2 regions of the Paenibacillus sp. FSL K6-1330 genome follow, and region 1 is predicted to be linked to the other one. Evidence: a T-box and tRNA genes for the amino acid it is inferred to sense, from the RefSeq annotation. Region 1 holds a T-box; the other holds one or more tRNA genes.
The links. A T-box is a leader RNA that pairs with one kind of tRNA and senses whether it is charged. The one in region 1 lies ahead of argS (arginine--tRNA ligase), so its partner is inferred to be a tRNA-Arg.

Region 1 (3,417 bases):
TGCACTCATTGCTGTTGGCGCTCTTCTTGTTGCCGTCAAATAATGTTCTACATAAAACCGCTGCTCAGCGGCTTTTTGTCCGCTCCTTTATTGATAAAACCTATCAACATTATCACATTTATATATTTCTAATTATAAGGTGAACATGTCACAATGAGGATAATTCATGGGTGAAGGAGTGTTGTTATGTCAAAGCAAGTATGGAAAGCTTACGATTATGATCGGCAGTTATCGTTTGTCTCGGCTTATGGAAAAGGAGTGGCAGAACTTCTTGCGCCTCAACCCGGAGAAAGGATTCTTGATCTCGGCTGCGGAACCGGTGATTTGGCTTATGAAATCTCCGCTTCGGGTGCTCATGTAACCGGCATGGATGATTCGGCCGAGATGATGGAGCGCGCCAAAAGCAAATATCCTGAATTGACGTTTATGACCGGAGACGGACAGAACTTCGAAACCGAAACGCCGTATGATGCTGTCTTCTCGAATGCCGCCCTACACTGGATGAAGGATGCTGCTGGTGTGGTACGCTCCGTCTATGGCGCACTCAAGCCCGGTGGTCGATTCGTTGCAGAGTTTGGAGGCAAGGGGAATATCGACGGAATTTACCAAGCCTTGAAAACAGTGTTCGCCGATCATTATGGAATTGATGCCGACAGCCGGAATCCGTGGTATTTTCCCAGCTTGGGCCAGTATGCGACCTTGCTTGAATCCCAAGGGTTCCGCGTGCATATCGCCCATCACTTTGACCGTCCTACGAAGCTGCCTGAGGGCAAGGATGGCGTGAAGTATTGGCTGCTGCATTTTGGCGATCGTTTCTTCACTGGATTCTCGGCTGATGAGAAGGACGAAGCCATTGCCCGCATCAGCCAAGCTGCCCAAGCGACACTCTGGCATGAGGATGCGTTTTATGGAGATTACAGGCGCCTGCGTGTCTTTGCAGAGAAGGTTTAGTCATTTTAGGGTTGATTTTCTAAATAGAATGGTTAATAATATGAAAAACTTGAACATGTGATTTTCGTTGATTGGGAGAGTAACTGCACTTGACTTTAGTCCAAGCGAGCCGGGAGGGTGGAAACCGGTACAAAGTCGGCCGTGAAGCGGACCCAGGAGATGGTCTTCCGAAGTGAAATACTGTAGGAAGCCCCGGCTTACACCGTTATCGTATAAAGGTGGTTAAACCCTTCGGTTTAACAACAAGAGTGGTACCGCGAGCACAAGTCCTCGTCTCTTTAAGAGATGAGGGCTTTTTTGATTTTTCTGACGTGTTTTTTCAAAAAGGGGGATTTAATTTGTTAAGTCATTTGATTACTTCAAGCCTTCAACAAGCTGTAAACCAGGTGTGTGAAGCTTTGGGCTCCAAACTGCCGGATTCCACTCCAATCCGCATTGAGCAGCCTGCCAGCATGGAGCATGGGGACTATGCCACCAATATTGCGATGCAGCTTGCGAAGCTGCTTCGTAAGGCTCCGCTGCACATTGCCGAGCTGATTCAAGCCGAGCTTGAGCAGGACGCGTCGTACAAACAACTGGTCTATTCCACGGAGATTGTAGCCCCAGGCTTTATGAATCTGCGTATCGATTGGGAATATTGGGCCGGGCACCACTTTGAACTGCCTCCGGCAGCTAACGAGAAGATTGTCATTGAGCACACTTCCATTAATCCGAACAAATCCGCCCATATCGGCCATCTAAGAAACTCCTGTATCGGAGATACGCTGGTCAGGTTGATGAGGAAGCTTGGTTACGAGGTAGAGGTTCATAATTATATCGACGACCTTGGCAATCAACTGGCAGATACGGTGGTTGGGATGCTCCACACGCCGCTATCGAAGGAACATGCCCGGTTCGGCGATTACTGCTGGGACGTGTACTCAAGTACCAATAAAGCCTATGAAAGGGAGCCTGGGCTGGTTCAGCATCGGACTGAGGTTCTGCACGCACTGGAAGAGGGCAACCAGAATTTATCCTGGATCGGACTGCTCGTTGCCGAGAGAATCGTCAAAGAGCATCTTGAAGAAATGAAGCAGTTCGGCATTGACTATGATCTGCTTGTGTGGGAGAGCAGCATTGTCAGAGAGGGATTTTGGTCGTCCGCTTTCGAACTGTTGAAGAATACGCCGCTCTTCCATCAGGAAACCGAGGGTAAACTTGCAGGCTGCTGGGTGCTCAAGCAAACAGGAACGGAAGCCGTGGACGATCCGGAGTCAGACCACAGTATGGATAAAGTGCTCGTCCGCTCCAATGGCATTCTGACTTACACGGCCAAAGACATCGCCTACCACTTGTGGAAATACGGTGTGCTCTCCAATGATTTTGTATACAAAAAATTCACGGATGAGGTGTGGACGACGAGTACCCATGGCGAGCAGCTCTCTTTCGGCAAAGCAGACATGGTCATCAACGTCATCGATTACAGACAGCAGTACCCGCAGGCGATGGTGAAGCAGGCACTGGAAAGCTTGGGATTCCATAAAGAGGCCGACAAGCTCCGTCATGTCAGCTACGGTGTTGTTTCGTTAAGCCCTTCTGCGGCTGCGGACCTCGGAATCGATACTACCGATGGGAAAGCGTCCTATGCGATGTCCGGACGTCAGGGAATCGGAATTAAAATCACCGAGCTTATCCACCAAGTAGCCAAGGTCATCGAAGATACCCGTTCCGATAAAAACGGTTTGTCCAGTCATACGATCGCAGCCGCCTCCATCCGTTACTACCTGCTTCGCTTTGCACTGCAAACCGAGGTGGTGTTCGATCTGAAGCAGGCCACTGAAATATCAGGAAATACGGGGGTATACCTGCTCTATTCCTACGCGCGTGCACTCAGCGTGCTCAATAAAGCTCAAGAAGCCGGTGTTGCGCCGTCTGTGCCTGCTCGGTTCCCTGCTATGGAAAAAGCGGAGCATGCTCTGCTTCGCCATATCAGTACCTGGCATGATACCCTATACGCCGCCGGGCGGGATCTATCCCCAAGCGCCATCTGCAACTTTACTTATGAGCTGTGCTCTTTGTTCAACAATTTTTATTCGGCATGCCCTATTCTAAAATCGGCGGATGAAGTGCTCCAATTCCGTGTATGGCTCACTTCCTTATTCAAGAACATCCTTGGCGAAGCGCTGGAAGTGCTGGGACTGCCCACGCCAAGCCGGATGTAAATCTCCCTCTGAAGAAATTAACGAATCATGCTGTATTTAAAAAAAGCCACCGTACTAGTCTTGTTGAACAAGTACGGTGGCTATCTTATATATTATTGCAATCCTCTGACGGTCAGTCTGACCTGGACACCATCTGCAGTTGGCTCTTCCTGCAGGGTCCAGTTGACAGCCAGCGCTTCCTTCAAGCGTGCGACTTGCTCCTCCTGGAACTTCAGCCCTTCAATAATGCCTTCACCTACACTAAAATCGGATTCCGAGCTGATGC
Region 2 (3,417 bases), 1.7 Mb from region 1:
GTGTCATATTTCAAAAGGTGTGCCAGCGTTTTTACGTCCGTCAAATCGTTGATTGCCACGATTTCAACTTCGCTGTTGTTCAGCGCAGCGCGGAACACGTTACGTCCAATACGTCCAAAACCGTTAATACCTACTTTAACCATGAGTAGTTCCCTCCATATTTGTAAAATTTATATATTCAAGATTGGCCGTTAAGCCAATCAAGACAACAATAATGAAAAATCAGTTGTACGCCCGTGGATTCAAATACCGGCGTCAATCTCCTTCTCGACTTCCAGTGCAGCTGCTTCATCGGTAACGAGAATATCCTCATGTCCGAATTTTAGCACCGCGTGAATCGCCTTGCCCTTGCCTTGCCCTCCAGCAATGCCGATGATCGTCTCTGTCTGCATAATATCCTCAAGCCGAAGCCCAAGGGTAAGCATTTTGTGGACAACTTCACCATCTTCACTAAAGTAGTAGCCAAAGGATTCCGCAATCGCGCCATCTGCCTGCAAGTTCTGAATAGAGTTTTCATCCAGCTTCCGCCTTCTTGCCATTTCCATGGCATCTCCGATGCCGTGAATAATGACTCGGCAGCGCCTGATCACATCCACAATTTCCTGGATATGCTGATCTTGCACCAAAGACTGGTAGGCATCTTCGCCTAGCAGATCTGGTACATGAAGTAATCGGTACTCAGCCCCCACACGCTTTGCCATCTTGGAGGCAATGGTGTTCGCTTGAATCTCGACACTCTCCCCGAGACCGCCCCGGGCAGGCACAAACCAAGTGCTTGTCAGCGGTTCGCCACCAGGTAAAGAGGACATCTGCTCTGCTACTTCGGCGAGCGTGGAGCCGCCTGTTACGGCGATCGTATCTCCATCCTTTACAAAGCTTAGCAGCGTTCTTGCTCCGGCACGGCCAAGCTCGCGTTTGACTTCCGGAGATAACTCACTGTCACCGGGAATAATGACCACTTTACGAAGCCCGTAAGCCTGACGAATCTTCTCTTCCAGTTCAACCAGTCCGAATAACTCATTCATAACCGGTTCGAGTTCCTCCAGCAAGCATATCCCTGAGCTGCTGATCCGCATGCCAAGCGTTTCAATCTCGATTAGCCCCTGCGCTTTCAGAAGATCAGTCTCTGCTCTGAGGACACGCTCGGTCATCGAGAGTGATGAAGCCAATGTTCTTCGGCCAACAATTCCGGACAGCTTGATCTGATGAAGGATGGAATATCTTCGTTTAAGAATTTCCATCAGATCCGGCAGAAGCTGCTCTTGTATTTCTAATAGGTTACGCATGCATTCCACTCCTGCAAACTTCGTCTCGGCTCTCCTCTACCTGGTCGTAAAATGTCCCAGTTGAACTTTTTAAGTCCCACCCTTATTCTAACCAATAATCCTGCCGGTTGCAAGTGTCCGAAAGTATATTTCTCTACCCCAAGCATTCTTATTCATTATGACCAACTACAGGCTTGTCTATATAATAGGAACAAAGTTTTGTCTGCTATTGTATTTTTGAAATAGATGCGGTATAATCAACTTCGTTGCTAATTTTTTAGATATCAGAAAGTATAAACTTCGCGGAGTCAGCTTCCTGATATCGCAAGAAAAACTACCGCTAAACGCGGTCTGTCTTCTTTGAATGTACGTCGATAGACATTTTTCTTATGCGCCCGTGGTCCAATGGATATGACGTAGGCCTCCGGAGCCTGAGATCGAGGTTCGATTCCTCGCGGGCGCGCCATTTTATCTTTATTCTCTATACTGATTACCCTAAAGTGCCCATGACGGCTCTTTTTTTTACCCAATAGTTTGACTATCTTTGACTTTTTGATTTAAATTGTTTATCATGTGGGTAATACGGTAACAGTATTTATATGAGGTACTTAAGAGGAGGTTTTCCACGTGAGTTTTATACCTATGGTCGTTGAACAAAGCAACCGCGGTGAGCGGGCGTACGACATCTATTCCAGATTGCTGAAAGACCGCATTATCTTCCTCGGCTCCGACGTAAATGACGTGGTCGCCAATTCCATCATTGCCCAAATGCTGTTCTTGTCGGCTGAGGATCCTGAGAAGGATATTCATCTTTACATCAACAGTCCTGGCGGTTCCATTACCGCAGGTATGGCGATATTCGATACGATGCAGTTCATTAAGCCGGACGTTTCGACGATCTGTGTCGGCATGGCTGCTTCTATGGGTGCATTCCTGCTCAACGCAGGCGCTAAAGGCAAACGTTACGGTCTGCCTAACAGCGAGATTATGATTCACCAGCCGCTCGGCGGCGCACAGGGTCAAGCTACGGATATTGAGATCCGTGCTCGCCGCATTCTCAAAATGCGTGACAAGCTGAACCGCATCCTGTCTGATCGCACTGGCCAACCGCTGGAGCGCATCGAGAAGGATACCGATCGCGACTACTTCATGACGGCCGACGAAGCCAAAGAATATGGCCTGATCGATCAAGTATTAGAGAATACACCGCCGCAAGGCTTATAAAAGAAATGAAGTAAAGGGCAGGCGCCGTTATCTGGTGCCTGCCCTTTCTTATTCTCTGAAGGGGATTTATTGAAAACTTCAATTCGGGAGAGTGAGAGTATCCCCTTCGGTCGCTGTTGAAATCAGGAAACTGGAATGAATGGATAGGTTGTTTCCCGATTTCAAAGGCGAACGCGTTGCTCCTCCGGGGATACTCTCACTGGAGGGGACAACTTTTTCAATAAAACCTAAAGACGGTAAGGCGCCCCTCCTAAAAGGCCTGCCTTACCTTGAAAGGAGGGGAATAAAGGAAAGCCACGCACCGTGCAGAAGCAGTGTGCAAAATGTACAAAACATGCAAATTGTCATCGAGGCAAGCCTCTCGATAAACGCGAAAATCCCCTGATCATAGGAAGCGGGAGTATGCGCTCCACTCCTTCGTGATCAAGGGATTTTCCGCCAATGGTTCCAGCACAGCGTTACATCAGGACAACATAATGTTTCTAGACAAGCTATAGTATGAAAATAAATGATTGCAGTTTACACAAACCGCTTACCGTATATTCTTACTTCCACTCTTTCAGGTTCAGCTCAAATTCCGGGAATCCATAGGCATACGCGGTGTACTCATAAAGCTGGAAGTACAGCATCGCAGCATTATCCTTCACATAAAAATCAGCATCCGCAGGCACGCCCTCAAATCCGCCGAGGTAGCCCCCTTCTTTTTTCATCGTGTTCAGCACAAGGTTGTTCAGCTTCTGTTTATTCTTGCCCTGCATGTTGATGAAATCGCCCAGCTTCATTTGCTTGCCATCCTTCAAGGAGAAGGTGAAGCTTTTACGGAAGGTCATCCCATGGGCGCCGCCGGTATAAGAATAATCATACGTCGTAATGCTCAGGATATCGTTCTGGTTGTAATGAACCACAAAGTCACCACTGAATTCGTAGG

Region 2: it encodes a tRNA-Arg, which carries the amino acid that the T-box ahead of argS (arginine--tRNA ligase) is inferred to sense. The anticodon was not compared.

The regions. Positions count from the first base shown of each region.
Region 1 covers NZ_CP150269.1:1,931,853-1,935,269, reverse strand. Annotated here, with positions in the region: gene NYE54_RS08550 (EamA family transporter) at 1-43, shown strand, start outside; gene NYE54_RS08545 (class I SAM-dependent methyltransferase) at 187-951, shown strand; T-box leader at 1,010-1,232, shown strand; gene argS (arginine--tRNA ligase) at 1,290-3,152, shown strand; gene NYE54_RS08535 (hypothetical protein) at 3,245-3,417, opposite strand, start outside.
Region 2 covers NZ_CP150269.1:227,694-231,110, reverse strand. Annotated here, with positions in the region: gene gap (type I glyceraldehyde-3-phosphate dehydrogenase) at 1-143, opposite strand, end outside; gene NYE54_RS01140 (sugar-binding domain-containing protein) at 243-1,286, opposite strand; tRNA gene NYE54_RS01135 (tRNA-Arg) at 1,657-1,731, shown strand; gene clpP (ATP-dependent Clp endopeptidase proteolytic subunit ClpP) at 1,893-2,489, shown strand; gene NYE54_RS01125 (hypothetical protein) at 2,629-2,874, shown strand; gene NYE54_RS01120 (DUF4163 domain-containing protein) at 3,035-3,417, opposite strand, start outside.